Regions from separate parts of the Lentibacillus sp. JNUCC-1 genome, predicted to be linked through region 1. Evidence: riboswitches for the same ligand, from Rfam matches in the RefSeq annotation. Region 1 holds a riboswitch; each other region holds the start of a gene.
The links. A riboswitch is a leader RNA that binds a small molecule or an ion and turns the genes downstream of it on or off. The one in region 1 is predicted to bind S-adenosylmethionine.
Positions count from the first base shown of each region.

Region 2: it holds a riboswitch for S-adenosylmethionine, as region 1 does, so the genes downstream of both, metK (methionine adenosyltransferase) here and JNUCC1_RS06525 (methionine ABC transporter ATP-binding protein) in region 1, are expected to answer to the same signal.
Region 3: it holds a riboswitch for S-adenosylmethionine, as region 1 does, so the genes downstream of both, JNUCC1_RS14005 (methionine ABC transporter ATP-binding protein) here and JNUCC1_RS06525 (methionine ABC transporter ATP-binding protein) in region 1, are expected to answer to the same signal.

Region 1 covers NZ_WHOH01000001.1:1,437,582-1,443,593, reverse strand. The annotation lists gene JNUCC1_RS06535 (MetQ/NlpA family ABC transporter substrate-binding protein) at 1-189, opposite strand, end outside; gene JNUCC1_RS06530 (methionine ABC transporter permease) at 213-875, opposite strand; partial or broken gene JNUCC1_RS06525 (methionine ABC transporter ATP-binding protein) at 865-1,889, opposite strand; SAM riboswitch class I at 2,009-2,128, opposite strand; gene JNUCC1_RS06520 (Lin0512 family protein) at 2,296-2,655, opposite strand; gene JNUCC1_RS06515 (YcxB family protein) at 2,923-3,480, opposite strand; gene JNUCC1_RS06510 (lactate 2-monooxygenase) at 3,592-4,758, shown strand; gene JNUCC1_RS06505 (FAD-binding dehydrogenase) at 4,799-6,012, shown strand, end outside.
Region 2 covers NZ_WHOH01000003.1:789,535-795,546, forward strand. The annotation lists gene pckA (phosphoenolpyruvate carboxykinase (ATP)) at 1-1,580, opposite strand, end outside; SAM riboswitch class I at 1,790-1,896, shown strand; gene metK (methionine adenosyltransferase) at 2,003-3,202, shown strand; partial or broken gene JNUCC1_RS14470 (gamma carbonic anhydrase) at 3,295-3,809, opposite strand; gene JNUCC1_RS14475 (IS4 family transposase) at 4,002-5,363, shown strand; gene JNUCC1_RS14480 (tRNA (mnm(5)s(2)U34)-methyltransferase) at 5,622-6,012, opposite strand, start outside.
Region 3 covers NZ_WHOH01000003.1:701,918-707,929, reverse strand. The annotation lists gene sufC (Fe-S cluster assembly ATPase SufC) at 1-481, opposite strand, end outside; gene JNUCC1_RS18320 (hypothetical protein) at 746-916, opposite strand; gene JNUCC1_RS14015 (MetQ/NlpA family ABC transporter substrate-binding protein) at 1,126-1,980, opposite strand; gene JNUCC1_RS14010 (methionine ABC transporter permease) at 2,727-3,395, opposite strand; gene JNUCC1_RS14005 (methionine ABC transporter ATP-binding protein) at 3,385-4,416, opposite strand; SAM riboswitch class I at 4,524-4,639, opposite strand; gene JNUCC1_RS14000 (thioredoxin family protein) at 4,707-5,027, opposite strand; gene JNUCC1_RS13995 (toprim domain-containing protein) at 5,067-5,420, opposite strand; gene gcvH (glycine cleavage system protein GcvH) at 5,546-5,932, opposite strand; gene JNUCC1_RS13985 (arsenate reductase family protein) at 6,000-6,012, opposite strand, start outside.

The DNA.
Region 1 (6,012 bases):
AATCAGTTCAATGTCGATGCCTTCTTTCGCTGCCTTTTCTTTTAAAATCGGCCACTGGGCACCATCTGTTCCGTTAACGCCAACTTTCACTTTGACGGTATCCCCGTCTTTGGCTGCAGTGTCGCTCGAGCATGCTGCCGTAACACTTAAAGTTAAGACTGCTAAAGCAAGTAGTAGAACTCGTTTCAAGTTTGATAACCCTTTTCCCGTCATTAACGACGCATTAATTTTTTAGATAATGTATTGCCAATCCACTGTGCAAGCTGAACCATAAGAATCAGAATCACGACGGTGACGAGCATGACACTGCCGTCGAAGCGTTGATAACCATAAGTCATGGCGATATGACCGAGCCCGCCACCACCGACTGTTCCTGCAACAGCCGAGAAGTCAATCAAGCCGACTGAGATAAAAGTAAGTCCAAGGATGAGTGGCCCCAGTGCTTCTGGAATCAAAATGGTGAATACAATTCGGGCTGGACTCGCACCCATGGCCTGAGCGGCTTCAACCACGCCCGGGTCAATGCTGACAAGATTGTTCTCGACTACCCTCGCAATGGAGAAACTCGCAACAATGGTCATCGGGAAGATTGCTGCCGCTGTGCCGATCGTTGTGCCGACAACAAGCCGTGTCAGCTGCGAAATGGCCACCAAGAAAATGATAAATGGGACAGGACGGATGATGTTGATAAGGATATTTAACGCTTGAAAAACCCATTTGTTTTCCAAGATGTTGTTTTCCCGGGTAATAAAAAGCAAGAGTCCCATCCCGATACCAATAATCGAACCAAAGATCAGTGTGGCAACAACCATGGTAAGTGTTTCACCAGTTGCTTCAACGATACGCGGCCAAAATGTGGTCCAATCAACTTTCAATGTCTGTCACCTCCCCAATTTTGACCAGTGTTTTCAATTCCTCCAGGGTCTGTTTGACAGCCTGTTCGTCGCCTGCAAATGACACCAGCAGATTCCCGAACAACTTTCCTTGGAGTTCTTGCACGGATCCATAGACAATGTTGAAATTGACATCATGCTTTCTCGTCACAGAGGACAAGACAGGTTCATTCGTGTTGCCCCCGTGAATACAACCCGGTAAAGTGCGCCGTCGTTATGTAAGCGCCATTCCTCCAAAATATGTTTGGACGGGAGATCCTGTTGAACAGAGCCAATAAATCGGCGTGTGGTGGCGTGCTGTGGCTTGGTGAATGTGTCAAACACAGGTCCGTGCTCGATCACAGCACCGTTTTCCATAATCGCGACCTTGTCACATATGGACTGGATGACATGCATTTCGTGTGTGATAAGAAGAATCGTGATCCCAAGATCGTGGTTCACCTTTTTCAAAAGCTTTAATATGTCGCTAGTTGTTTCCGGGTCAAGAGCTGATGTCGCTTCATCACAGATCAGGATATCGGGTGATGTGGCAAGCGCCCGTGCAATGCCGACACGCTGCTTTTGGCCGCCCGATAATTGATCAGGGTAATGTCTGGCTTTGTCGGATAACCCGACGAATTCGAGCAGCTCGGCAACGCGTTCTGTAATTTTCGCCTTACTCCAACCAGCAAGCTTGAGCGGATAGGCAACATTCCCCGCAACCGTCCGCGACAGGAACAAGTTGAAGTTTTGAAAAATCATACCGATGTTACGCCGTTCTGCCCGCAGCTTCTTCGCTGGCAGTTTTCCGACATCGACTCCTTTGATCAGAATGGTGCCTGAAGTCGGGCGTTCCAGCATGTTAACCAGTCTGAGCAATGTCGATTTTCCAGCCCCGCTGAACCCGATAATGCCGTATATCTCGCCGCGGTTTATGGTTAAGGAGACATCTTTGACCGCTTGGATTTCGCTTTTTTCAACCTTGAATGTTTTGCTGACATCTTTAAATTCAATCACTGAACGCAACTCCCTTCATAAATCTCTCTCTTTCTCTCCAATAAAAAATCCCTCTTTTTCTTAAAAGATAAGAAAAAGAGGGATGCGTTGTCATTGGTATATGCCGAACCATCGTCTCTTTCTTATCTTCCAAATGCCTGCTGGCTGCAGGTGCATTTGTGGGAATTGGCACAGTTTTCCATATGGAATCCGTTGCCGAGACGTCACAGGGCCCATCCCTCAGTCTCTCTTGATAAGAAAATGAAATAGTATTAAGTTTTTTCTTGAGATTAAATGCTACTCTAAACATTTTAGCTGACAAAGTCAACAGGATTTTAAAAATAAAATAATTCAGACATAATGTGTATTTTTAAGGGCCAGGCTTCAAGTCTTTAGACTTTGGAGCCTGGCCCCGTTTTTACACTTGCTAGTATCCGACCTCAACAGCAGCGTTAACCATATACATCAAATCATTTTCGTCGTTTTTATCCTCTAGCATAATTCCGCTTGATGTGGCCATGCCGCCGTCTGTAACATCAACGGTTACGGTGCCATACGGGATGGCATTTTTAATTTGCTTGGTGTCCAGTTTTTCTCTGTCAAGCGGAACAGCAACCCGCACGTTTACCTTCATATTGTCCAATTTCTGCTCGGGCAATATTTTTTCGATCCCGGGCATGGAGTTGGACCAGATTGCATTTTCTACAGCACGAACAGCCGCTTTTGTTACATCTTGACCATGCACATCAATACCGGTTCCCGTTTGAATGAATAGCACTTTATCCAAAATAAACACTCCTTTGTCGAATGAAGGTTATACCAATCAATTCCCGCTAATGGCGTGTATCAAACTGAGAAGCTACATTGGAATGATTAGCATGAGCGATGAAGTGATTTTATGCTGGACAGAGAAATTAATGGCCTGAGCAGAGAAATAAACCGCCCGAGCGAAGAAATAATCAGCATGAACAAAGAAAAAAACCGCCCGAGCGAAGAAATAACCTGCATGAGCAAAGAAATAAACCGCTGCTTAAAAGTGCGAGCCTACCCCTAATTACTTTCCATCCTGAACAGATGCCTGAACGCGGTCATGATAATCTGCTGTTTCCTCGGCATTCAGGTCACCGGGGTCTTTCGGCAAGACCAAACCGTTTAAGTCTGTCTGATACAGAAAATAATGTGTGTCGTCTTCACCAAGCCGTGTAAAATCTGCCCAGTCAAAAAAAGTCACATCTCCGCTGATTTCCCGTTCAATCCCTGTATCAGTTAACGTAATCTTACAAGGACCAAGAACGCTGCTGTAATCTTGTTTTGCCATTTGACTTTGTGATCTGGAAAAGGCTGCTTTGTTGTACAGCGAAGGAAATGCCAGTAAAACAATGACCACTGCAACCGCTCCGACCATGGCAGAGGTGAGTGATGGCCCGAACGGAAATACAATCGCAAGAAACACCGCGACGGCAAGCACCCATTTGTAGTACATTTTTTTAATGTGGTGGGTATATGAATGCTGAATGACATCCTTTTGCAGTGCCAGGATGTCGTTAAATTCAAGGTGGCAGTGAAATGTCATAAAATACATGTCCTTTCCATAAGGGGCTGCTGTTATCATAGCCGATATTTTCTAAGACAATCAAGAAAAGGGTATCTTCATCTTTTTGACGAATATTCAAAATAAATATATACTATTATTAATAGTTGGAAAAAGAAGGGAGAAATAGTGATGAAAAACATAGGTAACAAAACACAATACGAAATATACATGACGATGCAAAACCCGGATCCTGATCGACTCCCGGTTGTCTATGAAGAATGGGAGCAACTTGCACGGGAGAAGATGACGGACGGACCATATTATTATGTGGCAGGCGGAGCCGGTGGGCATCATACCATGAACGCAAATTTGAAAGCGTTTAACAAATGGAAAATTATGCAGCGTATGTTGCGTAACGTTGAGGACCGCGACTTATCTACAGAGCTTTTCGGTCGCACGTATCCAACTCCGATCCTTCACGCTCCAATCGGGGTCCAGTCCATTATTCATCCCGATGGCGAACTTGGTTCAGCTCGGGCTTGCAAGGAACTAGGCGTCCCTTTCATTGCCAGTTCTGCTTCAACTGTCCCTATGGAAAAAGTGGCTGAAGAGATGGGGGAGGCGGAAAAATGGTTCCAGCTTTACTGGAGCAATGACCCTGATGTGACAGCCAGTTTTCTGAAACGTGCTGAGAGTGCGGGCTTTTCAGCTATTGTGGTTACGTTGGATACACCGATGATGGCCTGGCGTGAATATGATTTGAAAAATGTGTATTTACCGTTTTTGGCCGGTGAAGGTGTCGGCAATTATTTTACCGATCCCGCTTTTTGTTCCAAGTTGGAAAAGTCACCTGCAGACGACCCACAGGCAGCCATTATGCACTGGACTCAGGTATTTGGAAATGCACGTCTGACGTGGGACGATATCGCATTTTTAAAAGAACACACAAGCTTGCCGATCATTTTAAAAGGAATCATTCATCCTGATGATGCCAAGTTGGCGCTCGAACACGGCGCAGATGGCATCATTGTATCGAATCATGGGGGACGGCAAGTCGATGGTGCACTTGGCGCCCTGGATGCCCTGCCTGGTATCGTTGATGTTATACAAGGTAAGATTCCCGTGCTGATGGACAGCGGTATTCGGCGAGGGTCAGATATCATTAAGGCGATGGCACTGGGTGCAGATGCTGTTCTCGTTGGCCGGCCGCTTATGTATGGCCTTGCTGCAGCAGGTGAAACTGGCGTTAAGGAAGTCATGCGTAATCTATTATCTGACTTGGACCTGACACTTGGTTTGGCAGGTGAAAAATCTGTTCGCGACTTGGACCCAAGCCTACTGAAAAAAGATGTCTAAACAACAATTTAAAGAGTGAACACGCGGGGAGGCGCTCAATGTGAACTATGATGTGATCGTGATAGGAGCGGGTCTGGCCGGCCTTGTAGCAACAGCTGAATTGGCCGATGCAGGAAAAAAGGTACTGCTGTTAGATCAAGAGCCGGAAGCATCGTTTGGCGGGCAGGCATGGTGGTCGTTTGGAGGCCTGTTTTTGATTGATTCACCCGAACAAAGGCGCATGGGTATAAAGGATTCCAAAGATCTGGCCTGGCAGGATTGGCTCGGTGCTGCCGGCTACGATCGCTTGGCTGATGAGGATTATTGGGGCAGAAAATGGGCTGAAGCTTATGTAGATTTTGCAGCGGGTGAAAAGCGTGCCTGGCTGCATGAAATGGGCGTTCGCTTTTTCCCGGTGGTCGGATGGGCGGAACGTGGCGGTTACCATGCGGGTGGCCACGGCAATTCAGTTCCGCGCTTCCACATAACATGGGGGACAGGACCTGGGATTGTTGCCCCTTTTGCAAAACGTGTGCGCGATCATATAAAAAGTAATCAGGTGATTTATAAGCCGCGGCACCAGGTGGATCATCTTCTGAAACACAGCGGCAGAGTCACAGGTGCAGCTGGATCGGTGCTCGAGGCGAGTGACGTCGCTAGGGGTGAAGCCAGTTCCCGTCATGTGATCAGCGAGTTTCATTATGAGGCTTCAGCGGTGCTTGTCGCGAGCGGTGGAATCGGGGCCAATTTGGACATGATCCGTAAAAATTGGCCTGAGCGCCTCGGCACACCGCCAGAGAAAATGATTTCCGGTGTGCCCGCACATGTGGACGGACGCTTACTTGAGATATCAGAAGAAACAGGTGCCCGTCTTGTGAACCGGGATAGAATGTGGCATTACACAGAGGGCATCAAAAACTGGAACCCAGTCTGGCCCAAGCACGGCATCCGGATTTTACCCGGACCGTCATCCATGTGGTTTGACGCCCGCGGGCACCGTTTGCCATCACCTAATTTTCCCGGTTTCGACACCCTCGGGACCCTTGAGGCGATCAAACAAACCGGCTATGATTATTCCTGGTTTATTTTAACGCAAAAGATGATTGAAAAAGAATTCGCATTATCGGGTTCTGAACAAAATCCGGATTTGACAGGCAAAAGCCTCAAAGATGTTCTAGGACGTGTTCGACCTGGCGCGCCTGGACCGGTGCAGGCGTTCATTGATCAAGGCGAGGACTTTGTTGTGGCAGATACAATCGATAATCTGGTTATCAA
Region 2 (6,012 bases), on a different contig from region 1:
CTGTAAATAGGCCCTGCTTGAGCGATGTCGTTTCCAGCATGCTTAAACTGTTTAAAGTTTTCATGGAATTTCCGAGCTAGTTCTTTCGCTTGGGCATCGTAAGCTTTTGGATCTGACCAGGTATCTTTCGGAATGAGTACCTCATCTGGAACACCAGGGACGTGCATTGGTATTTCCAGACCAAAAACGTCATCCTGGACGACTTCAACAGAATTCAGTTCTCCTTCAAGTGCTGCATGCACCATTGCGCGGGTATAAGAAAGCTTCATCCGTTTCCCAATGCCATAAGGTCCACCAGTCCAGCCTGTGTTTACGAGGAAAACACTTGAATTGTATTGATCAATTTTTTCACCCAGCATTTCAGCATAGGTGGATGGGGCAAGTGGTAAAAATGGTGATCCGAAACATGTTGAAAACGTTGCTTCTGGTTCTGTAACACCGCGCTCTGTTCCAGCAAGTTTACTTGTGTACCCGCTTAAAAAGTGATACATCGCCTGCTCTTTGGTCAGTCTGCTGATGGGCGGCAATGTGCCGGAAGCGTCTGCTGTCAGGAAAATAATCGCATTTGGGTGACCTGCAACACTTGGTGTGACAATGTTATCTATATTCTCAAGTGGATAGGCGGCGCGTGTGTTTTCAGTCATGGACGTATTGTCATAATCCGGCAATCTGGTTTTGTCGTTGAGCACAACATTTTCCAGAACCGTTCCGAAACGAATCGCCTGATGAATTTGTGGTTCCTTTTCGGGGGAGAGGTTGATGCATTTGGCATAACAGCCTCCCTCGATGTTAAAGACACCATTTGGACTCCATCCGTGTTCATCATCACCGATCAAACGACGGTATGGATCGGCGGAAAGGGTTGTTTTACCGGTTCCTGAGAGTCCGAAGAACAGGGCAACATCACCTTCTTTTCCAACATTGGCTGAGCAATGCATCGGCATAACATTTTTTTGTGGGAGAATATAATTCATAACTGAAAAAATAGACTTCTTTATTTCTCCTGCATATTCAGTACCCCCGATTAACACCACTTTTCGTTTAAATGAAATGATGATGAAGGTTTCTGAATTTGTTCCGTCGACTACAGGATCAGCTGTAAAGGAAGGGGCGGAAATAACCGTGAACTCTGTTTTATGCTCGTCATATTCTTCTTGAGATGGTACAATAAATAGCTGACGGGCAAATAAATTATGCCAGGCATACTCATTAATAACTGTAATGGGCAATCTGTATTTTTGGTCAGCACCTGCAAACCCTTTAAAAGAAAACAATTCATTCTGTTTCTGCAGATGATCGGTTACTTTATTGTAAAGCTGATCGAAGGAAGCTTCATCAATCGGCTGGTTAACCGGGCCCCAATTGACAAGCTCTTCGGTTGTTTCATCTTTAACGATAAATTTGTCTTTGGGTGAGCGTCCTGTATATTTCCCGGTTGTTGCACGTACTGCTCCAGTAGCGGTCAGGATACCTTCTTTGCGTTCAAGAATCTTTTCAATCAGGTGTGACACAGATGCATTCTTATGCAGCGTGTTATGATTAAGCAATTGCTCAAGCCTTAAAGACTCTACTGTTTCCATGAATTCAAAACCTGCCTTTTTAGGTAATTGTATGTGAATAATTATAACATACAGACACAAACCAGAAATTCTGATATTAGTATAACACATTACACGATATAGTCCATACTAATATTCCATTTTATACAAAAAAATCAACAATGTGAATACCGTCGAAAAAAGTTGACACTCCTGTCAGCTTTCGATAGCATAAAGAACGAACGGATAACCTCTTATTCAGAGTTGGCGGAGGGACTGACCCGATGAAGCCCGGCAACCATCACGATTGTGAACAGGTGCTAACTGGTGCAAGGATTTTGTCCTTGAACAATAAGAGCGAAAGGCAAACTCAACCCTTTCCTCTTCATGTGGAAAGGTTTTTTGTACGATAGATCCCTGATGGAGGCGTTCCGTAATTCATACAGAAGGAGGGTTTTAGCCACATGGCTAAAAATCGCCGTTTATTTACATCGGAATCTGTGACTGAAGGTCATCCCGATAAGATGTGTGACCAGATCTCAGATGCGATACTTGATGAAATTCTTAAAAAAGATCCTAAGGCACGTGTTGCCTGTGAAACTGTCGTCACGACCGGACTTGTTCTTGTCTCTGGTGAAATTACGACCCATACTTATGTGGATATCCCCGCATTGGTCAGACAGACCGTTAAAGAAATTGGTTACACACGAGCTAAATATGGTTTTGATGCAGATACCTGTGCGGTACTGACAGCAATTGATGAACAATCACCTGATATTGCAGGAGGTGTTGATCAAGCATATGAAGTAAGACAAGGCCAATTAACCGATGAGGAGATTGCTTCTATTGGAGCGGGTGATCAAGGTTTAATGTTCGGCTATGCCTGTGATGAAACTGAAGAATTAATGCCGATGCCTATTGCGCTTGCACATAAATTGTCCAAACGGCTTTCTGACGTCAGAAAAGATGGAACACTTGATTATCTGCGTCCCGACGGCAAGACACAGGTGACAATTGAGTACAATGAATATGACCAGCCTGTGCATGTTGATACGATTGTAATTTCCACACAGCATCATGAAGACATAACCCTTAAGCAGATTCATGCCGATTTGCTTGAACATGTAATCAATGAGGTGGTTCCGGCCGATTTACTGAGCGAGCAGACCAAGTACTTTATAAATCCGACAGGGCGCTTCGTCATTGGCGGACCACAGGGAGATGCAGGGCTCACCGGGCGCAAAATCATCGTAGATACATATGGCGGTTATGCACGACACGGCGGCGGAGCATTTAGTGGGAAAGACGCAACCAAAGTTGATCGCTCTGCAGCCTATGCCGCACGTTATGTAGCGAAGAATATTGTTGCTGCAGGCCTTGCTAAACGGTGTGAAGTGCAACTGGCTTATGCGATTGGTGTTGCTGAACCGGTTTCAATTTCTGTTAATACGATGGGAACCGGTGTCGTTGGAGAGGAAATCTTGGCTGACGCTATTCGAAAGCTTTTTGATCTGAGACCTGCAGGCATCATCCGTATGCTCGACCTCGAGCAGCCGATATTCAAAAAAACAGCAGCTTATGGGCATTTTGGCCGGACGGATGTAACATTTCCATGGGAAAAAACGGACAAGACGGATGAACTCCAAGCGCTTGTGAAAGAATAAAATACATTTAAAAAGCCTGTCCTTATATAAGGACAGGCTTTTTTCTATTTCATATAACCTTTGACCAACAGGCCCTCGATCTAAGCTATTGTTCACATTGATGTATGGGCTCTGTAGTATTCTGCGCGTGCGACGTAACTATTCCGTATGCGTTCCATTTCCTCGTAATCCGCTTCAGTCAATTCTCTGACGACTTTAGCAGGGCGGCCGAGAGCTAAGGTTCTGGGGGGATCTTTTTTCCCGGCGGCACCAAGCTTCCAGCGCCGAGAAAGGCATGTTCTCCGATTTCAGCTCCATCAAGAATCAGGGATCCCATTCCAATCAGTGCGTTTTTACGAATAGTGGCTGCATGTAATGTGACTTGATGCCCGATTGTGACATCATCTTCAACAGTTACCGGTGAGTCTGGACTCTGGTGAACTAAAGTCAAATCTTGTATATTGACGCGATTCCCAATCCTTGTTGGTGCCACATCTCCCCGTATGACAGTTTGAAACCACACGCTTGATTGTTCACCTATGTGAACATCACCTATAATGGTCGCGTTTTTTGCAATGAACGCTGTTTCGTGAATGTTTGGAAAGGTGTTTTTGTATGGTTCTATCATTTGAATCCTCCTGCATATTATGATGACTCAACTTTCGCACCAAAAAAGTCTTAATGAATTCAACGCCTATCAGGACCCGTTGGGTCTGACATATAGCGCTTGACTTTAGACTTTAACATGAAAAAACACCTCAACTTTTGGTATAGTTGATTTGATGAGAATCACATACCATAAAGAAGAGGTGCTCTCTATATGATAGCTAAAAACAACTCGAATAATCAACTGCCAAATGAAATAAAATCAACATTTAAGGAATTAAAAGTGCTCAAGCACTTGCGTAACGCTGGCATTACAAAGTCCTTTGGCTTTTCGTGTGCTTACATTTTCCAGCTAATCTTTAGTTTGATCTTTGAAAATAAAAATTGGTTTCGAACGCTGGAAGGCAAAAGAGCCGCGGATGTTCCGGCTAAGGATACTATTTACCGGTTTCTGAATCAGTCGACGTTTAACTGGCGCCGATTTTTGCTTTCACTAGTCGCTTATACCATAAGTAAGGTATCAAAGCTCACACGTCATGACCGTCCAAAAGTATTCATCTTAGATGATTCGTCTTATGATCGGAACCGAAGTAAACATGTAGAACTTCTGGCTCGCTGCTTTGATCATGCATCACAGAAAATGCGTTTTTACAAAGGGTTTCGCATGCTGACACTGGGATGGTCTGATGGTGCTACATTCCTGCCTGTTGATTTTTCGCTGTTAAGTTCGAAAAAAAGCAAGATTAATGGAATCTCTGAAAATATTGATAAACGCAGTTCTGGTTACAAGCGTCGTCAAGAAGCGTTACAAACAGCGCCGGAACAGATTCCAGGTATGATTAAACGTGCGATGAACGCTGGTATCGATGCTTCTTATGTACTGATGGATTCATGGTTTACACAACAGCCCCTTGTTAAAGATCTGACAGAACAAGGTCTTGACGTGATTGGCATGGTTAAAAAATTAAAGCAGCGTTATCTGGTAGATGGCAAACGTGTTAGTCTGGATGAATTGTATCGTATGGCTGCCCTGACTGATGGAAAAAGTGGCATTTTACGCTCCATCCACACAACGCAGGCGAATGGTGTGCCGGTTAAAATCGTGTTCGTACGTAACCGAAATAAGAAAAGTGATTGGTTGGCTATTTTGAGCACAGATTGCACATTAAGTGACCGGGAAATTATTCGAATTTATGGCATGCGCTGGGATATTGAAGTTTTCTTCAAAACGACGAAGTCACTTTTGAAACTCCAGAAGGAGTTCCAGAGCCGCTCTTATGACGCTCTTATCTGCCATACAACCATTGTGTTTGCAAGGTATATTGTCTTGTCATGGCAAAATCGTTGTAGTACAGATGAACGCACATTGGGCGGTATATTTTACGAATTATGTGATGAAGTTAATGACCTCGATTGGGCTGTGGCTTTACAGCAGTTATTCGAGCTTCTTGAAGATATCTTGAAAAAGACGAATAAGAAAATACAGCAACTCATCAAAAGTCAACTACAACAATGGATTGCGGGTCTGCCGAGTTATATCAAGGTTTACCTGCCTATTTCAGTCTGCGAAAGTTGAGTGATGATATATAGAGTATAACAAATATCCATTCATATTGTAGGATGACGAACGGAGGAAGGAACGTGTCTCATCGTGTTACAAGTACACCTGTTGGACTCATGAATGCTATCTATAGAAGAATTTTTCTATAGGTAAAACGGGATGATGTCCCCACAAGTCTCTTCACAGCATGGTGGTCAACAATCTTGTGGGTTTGTCTGGCTGGCAAGAAGTTTCTTAACCTTCAAAGCGGCGATCGGATGACACACTCGTACATTAATGGTCCTGATGTGCTTTTTTATGTAAAGCAAGTATAAATGGCGGATTATTTTTCTGATTTACAAACCCATAGTACAGCACGTTGCAAATTTGTTGATCAATAGAACGTACATAATGCATTAAGGCATCTTTTTCAGTTTTTCCGCCTGAGTGTCCATGATAAACGACAAGTACAATGGTTCCGCCGGGTTTGAGGTGCTCTAGAATACCTTCAAGCGCTAATATAGTAGATTCGCCTTTTGTTACAACTGATTTATCACTTCCCGGCAAATACCCAAGATTAAAAATGGCCCCTCCAATGCGGTTGAGTCTATCCACTGGTATATGGTTAACAAAATTGGCGTGACTGTCCTGGATAATCGTCGCATTTGTTTGGTGGGCAGCGGCT
Region 3 (6,012 bases), on a different contig from region 1:
GTTGAAGAATTTCATTACGTTTTTTCTCACCGCCTGAGAAACCTTCATTCAAATAACGCTGGGCCATGTTTTTATCAATTTCAAGAAAATCAAGCACTTCGTCCATCTCTTTGATGAATTTCATTAAGGAAATTTCATCGCCCTCTTCACGACGTGCATTAATAGAAGAACGTAAGAAATCAGATGTTGTTACACCACTGATCTCGCTTGGGTACTGCATACCCAAAAACAGACCGGCACGTGCGCGTTCATCAACTTCCATTTCGAGTACATCTTCACCATCCAGGTGAACACTGCCTTCTGTGATCTCAAATTTAGGGTGTCCCATGATTGCTGAAGCCAATGTTGACTTCCCTGTTCCGTTTGGCCCCATAACCGCGTGGAACTCGCCACCCTTTATCGTAAGGTTAACACCTTTTAATATTTCATTCCCTTCAATGGTTACATGAAGATTTTTGATTTCTAGAACTGATCCTGCCATGTTCGATACCTCCAAATACTTGTATTTATTTTTATTGAGCCCAGACAGCCACGTCCATTCTCAATTTATTCTCATTACAATTTTAAAGCATTTAAAAAGTAAATACAACCTTTTAACACTTACCTTTTAAAACCTATCTTCTATTGTAATACACTTATCGACTACTTTCTACTATCTCGATGTTGTATTGAGAATCAAAGGTGTTTAATATGTAAAATGGTGCCTTCTGTTTAAAGAGGCACCATTTTGTATTTTTGACATATATTATTTGTAAACTTGATGTTTCATTTCAGTAACCATCATTTTGCTTTTTTCGTATTCTTGGTGGCGTTTTTTTTCAACTGCCAAGCGGTTATCCAAGTTTCTGCTGTATTCCGCATAGCCCATCTTATGCGATTGTTGCATCGCTTTTTCCATTTTGGGCGTATAATCCATCCTAATGTCACTATTAATAGTGAATCATCCTTTCATGTTATGTCAGGTATTACTTTAACATACACACAAGAGGATACACAACACGGATAACTCCGGTTTAAACTTGATACAAATCAGCCATTTGAGCTGTGAATCATTCAAATCTTTCTCCTTGATATATTGAGCTAATATCGTCGAAATGCTTAATATTACTCAATATTTGTTTTCAGTTATTCATTTCCGCCTACAGGTACGACTGCTCCATCATACTTTTCCTTAATAAATGTTTGAATCTCATCCGAGTGCAGGACATCCACCAATGTTTTCAGTGCTTCATGATCTTTGTCCTCTGAACGCACAGCAACCACATTTACATAACGGGATTCTTCACCTTCAATAAATAACGCATCTTCAAGTGGATTGAGTCCAGCTTCTATGGCATAGTTCGTATTGATGACAACAAGTACATCATCTTCTGTTTCATACAGTTCCGGTAAAAATGCTGCATCATAATCAGGCAGGAATTCAAGTTCTTTAGGGTTGGCCGTGATATCGTCAAACGTGTATTCACTTGCCTCCACAGAGTCATCCAATTCAATCAAACCGGCTTCAGCGAAAAGGGCAAGCACACGGGCATGATCTGCTACTGAATTACTGAGGATGACTTCAGAACCTTTTGGAACATCGTCAAGACTCGTGAAATCTTTGGAGTAAATGCCCATTGGTTCGATGTGAATTCCTTTAAAATGATCAAAATCGTATCCTGTATCTGCTATTGTTTGCTCAAGATAAGGGATATGTTGGAAATAGTTGGCATCAATTTCACCCTCAGCCAGTGCGTCATTTGGCGTTACATAATCCTGAAACTCCTGGATGTTCAATTCAATACCTTTTTCAGCTAAAATCGGTTTTGCTTCTTCAAGAATCTCAGCATGCGGCACACTCGTCGCCCCGACCTTAATGCTCGTTTCCTCATCGGAACCCCCATTTGCAGCACCCTCATCATTTGAATTTGTCTCACCATCCCCACAAGCCGTCAAAAATACAACAAGTAAAAGACCTAAAAACACAACCAACTTCTTCATATAACTTCTCTCCTCTTTACAATGAATTTTTATATAAAAGCTAAAATGCACATTAGCTTCGGAAACACTTTTCTAAAAACGTGGCTTTCACATTAAAACGCCTAACGCATAGTAGACACAAACTCCGAACTAATGAAAAAAACTTAAGACCCCTAGCCTGTGAAGTTTTAGGTTGCGACTCGTATAGTAATTTCATGTGATTTTCCGATATAGCTAAGCCAAACACCATATATGTTCGGAAGAGCATCGTGATTTCCGCTGCGGGAAGTCGCTTTCCGCGGGCACGGCCTCAGCCTCCTCGCTCGCAAAAACCGCTCGCTGTGGGGTCTTCGGACTCGTGCTGTTCCCGCAGGAGTCGACTTCCCTCCGCTCCAATCACTTTATGTTTGTTCAGTGGCTTGGACGGCCCTGCACACATATTCATCTGGGACATTTACACCCTCTAACCTAGCTCGGGGGAAAACGCGGAGACTCCTGCGGGATGCAAAGCCTCGGTGAGACCCCGGAGGTCGTCATAGGGGAAGGGAGGCTAAAACCGCGACGTCCTGTCGCAACGCCTTCATGACCCACGTCCTGTGGGCCCGAGGCTCAGCAGCGCCCGCTGGACGCGAAGTGTTTTCCCCGAGCGGTTGCCAGTGGCAGTCATAAAATCCCAAATTAGATCTAACTAGTTAGTTCGCAGTTTACTTATACTGTGCCTTAATAACTAGTAACAATCAGTACTCTGGAAATATTGTTTATTTGCTTTAGCGTTTATCGAGTTTGTTGGAAATGAAGTCGCCGATAAACTGGAAAAGGAATACGATGATGACAATGGCTACTGAGCATATGAATACAACATCCTGATCGCGGCGCTGGAACCCAAAATAATAGGCATAGTTCCCAAGACCACCTGCACCGATGACACCCGCCATGGCCGTATACCCAATAAGCGCAATGGCTGTAACTGTTAAACCCGAAACCAAAGCCGGCATAGATTCCGGCAGCAGGACGCGAAAGATAATGGTTCGTGTTTTAGCTCCCATAGCTTGTGCGGCTTCCACGACTCCCTTGTCAACTTCTTTCAAAGCAATTTCCACAAGCCTCGCATAAAACGGCGCCGCCCCAATAATCAAGGCCGGGAGTGCCGCGTTTGGCCCACGCATCGTCCCAATGAGGAACTTTGAAAACGGCACGAGCAGCAAGATCAAAATAATAAAAGGGATAGCCCTGAAAATATTAACTGCAGATGCTGTTATCATATTGGTTAATTTGTTTTCCCAGAGACCTCCTTTGCTTGTAAGATAAAGAAGGAGGCCGAGTAATATTCCAAAAATGAAGGTTCCGATCAAGGCTACAATCGTCATGTAAAATGTTTCATTTGTCGCTTCGATGAAATCTTCAAGCTTAATATTTGGAAACCATTCATTCCACATGGCTTAACACCTCCACACCAATTGCCGTCTCTTTTCTTATATATTGTACAACCTGCTCCAATTCACCCGTTTCCCCAAGCAATTGCACAACGAGTGTTCCATATGAGCCGTGTTTAGTTTGTGTGATTTTTCCCTGTACGATATTAATGTCAATCGGAAATTGTTTGGCAAGTTGACTGATGAGTGCCTTATTAGCCGTTTCGCCCACAAACTGCAATCTGACCAACGTGCCTTCGGGGAAGTCTTCGGTCAGCAGTTCGAATGATTCTGTCTCATCCTCGCCCATAACCTGCGCCACAAACCGTTTGGTGACATTTTGTTCAGGATGTGAAAACACGTCCAAAACCTCGCCTTGTTCAACTATTTTTCCAGACTCCATAACTGCCACCTGATTACAGATCTTCCGGATGACATGCATTTCATGGGTAATAAGAATAATCGTAAGACCTAACTTCTGATTAATGTCCACAAGCAAATCGAGTATGGCATCGGTCGTTTCAGGGTCAAGTGCTGAAGTCGCTTCATCACACAGCAACACCTTAGGCTCATTAGCGAGCGCTCTGGCGATACCGACGCGTTGTTTCTGTCCGCCACTTAATTGTGAAGGGTACGCGGATTCTCTTCCTGATAATCCGACAAGTCGTACGAGTTCTTGAACACGCTTTTTTCGTTCTGCTTTAGGGTAACCTGCTATTTCAAGCGGAAACGCAATATTGTCCTCGACTGTCCGTGACCACAGCAAATTAAAATGCTGGAAGATCATTCCGATATCCTGCCTCGCGATTCGCAGCGCTTTAGAACTCATTTTTGTGATATCTTCACGGTCAATCGTGACACTGCCACTTGACGGTTCTTCCAGTCGATTGAGCAGACGGACAAATGTGCTTTTACCCGCACCACTATATCCAATAATGCCAAAAATTTCTCCTTCAGATATATCGAGCGTCAGGCCATCGACTGCTTTAATTGGACCGTCACCTTTTGTATCATATTGTTTGCTTAAAGCCTTAATCGAGATCAATTTCATCCTCACCTTCCTGTACAAACAAATGCGTTGGACACTGTAACACAAAAGAAAAACGTCTTTCTGTAAGAGAACAGAAAGACGTGAGTATATGTCTTCACGTTCTCTTATCTTTCAAAGCTTATGCTTTGCTGGAGTTAGCACCTTTACCAGACTAAAAATGCGTCTGATGGTTGCCGCGGTTTCCAAGGGCCAGTCCCTCCACCGCTCTTGATAAGAGTTCGATTTTCATTAAGTTTTAATTAAGTGTATAAAATCATAGCATGACATTTAATTGATGTCAACGTCTACTTTACAAAAAGCTCAGGTTTGTACTTGAGCAAGTACGTATAAATGTTTGCCGTTGATTTAAAAGCGTAAACCTTTTCCTGAACCACTCCTCCTTGTTTAATCAAGAAACATGGGACACTTTCCACTTTGGCTTCCTGCATAAATTCCGGAAACAAAGAAGCATTCATTTCATAAAATATATCTTGAGCATGAACAGCTTCTATTTTTTCCAGCATGGTCCTTGCCAAGTGGCATGTTCCACAAAAAGGGGTGTGAATATACAATAGGTAGCTATCTTCTTTGAGACGCGTTTCAGTTATTTGCTGCAACTCAATCATCCTGTTCAATTGGTGTGTCTCATGGTCGCTAAAAATGGTTCAAATAAGAAAATTAGGATTAACATTGATATGGCGGCCTGCCAAAGCTGTCGCCAGAATGTCAAACGGGGTAGTGGCCACTTCACGGTATTCACTGGAGACATAAATATGAACTGCATGCGGCAGTTCATGCCGAAGCTGACGTCTGAGTTTAAATCCGGATTCGTCTTCATCCACAAGAATGAATACTTCTTTGTGATCGAGATCATATTCTTCAAGCATTTCATCAAACTTTTCGACACCGAGGGTTCCATTCGTGCATACCACTAATACATCGTCATCAAGCACCGTTTCCACCTGTTTCTTATCAGTCAAACCTTCAACGATCATAATTTTTTCAGGTATGTTTGTCATCTTGCCACAGCACTCCTTACCCGTTCAAGAAAAACGCTTGCTTACACCTGCGAATTCTTTTTAAATGTATAGAGGCTGGCACGCCTCGATGAGGTGCCAGCCAGCCTTTATAGTTTATTCTATGCTCAGTCATCCTCACTGATGACTTCATTATAACCTTCAGCTGAAAGCAAGTCATCGAACTCTGATTCGTCAGAAGGTTCTACTACGACCATCCATGCTTTCTCATAAGGGGACTCGTTAACCAGCTCAGGGCTGTCTTCGAGTTCTTCGTTAACTTCCACAACTTTACCACTTAGCGGTGCATACAATTCTGAAACGGTTTTAACAGATTCAACGCTGCCAAATGGCTCGTCTGCTTCAAGTTCATCGCCTACTTCTGGAAGTTCAACAAAAACGATGTCACCAAGCTCATCTTGAGCAAATTCGGTAATACCGATTCTGACCTTGCCATCCTCTTTTTTAATCCACTCGTGTTCTTCTGAGTATAATAAATCCTTTGGTAAATTCATGAATATCCCTCCATTAGTTCATACACATTCTCTTGTAGTATAACACGTTTATAATTTACTTTTCATGTTATTGGTTCAAC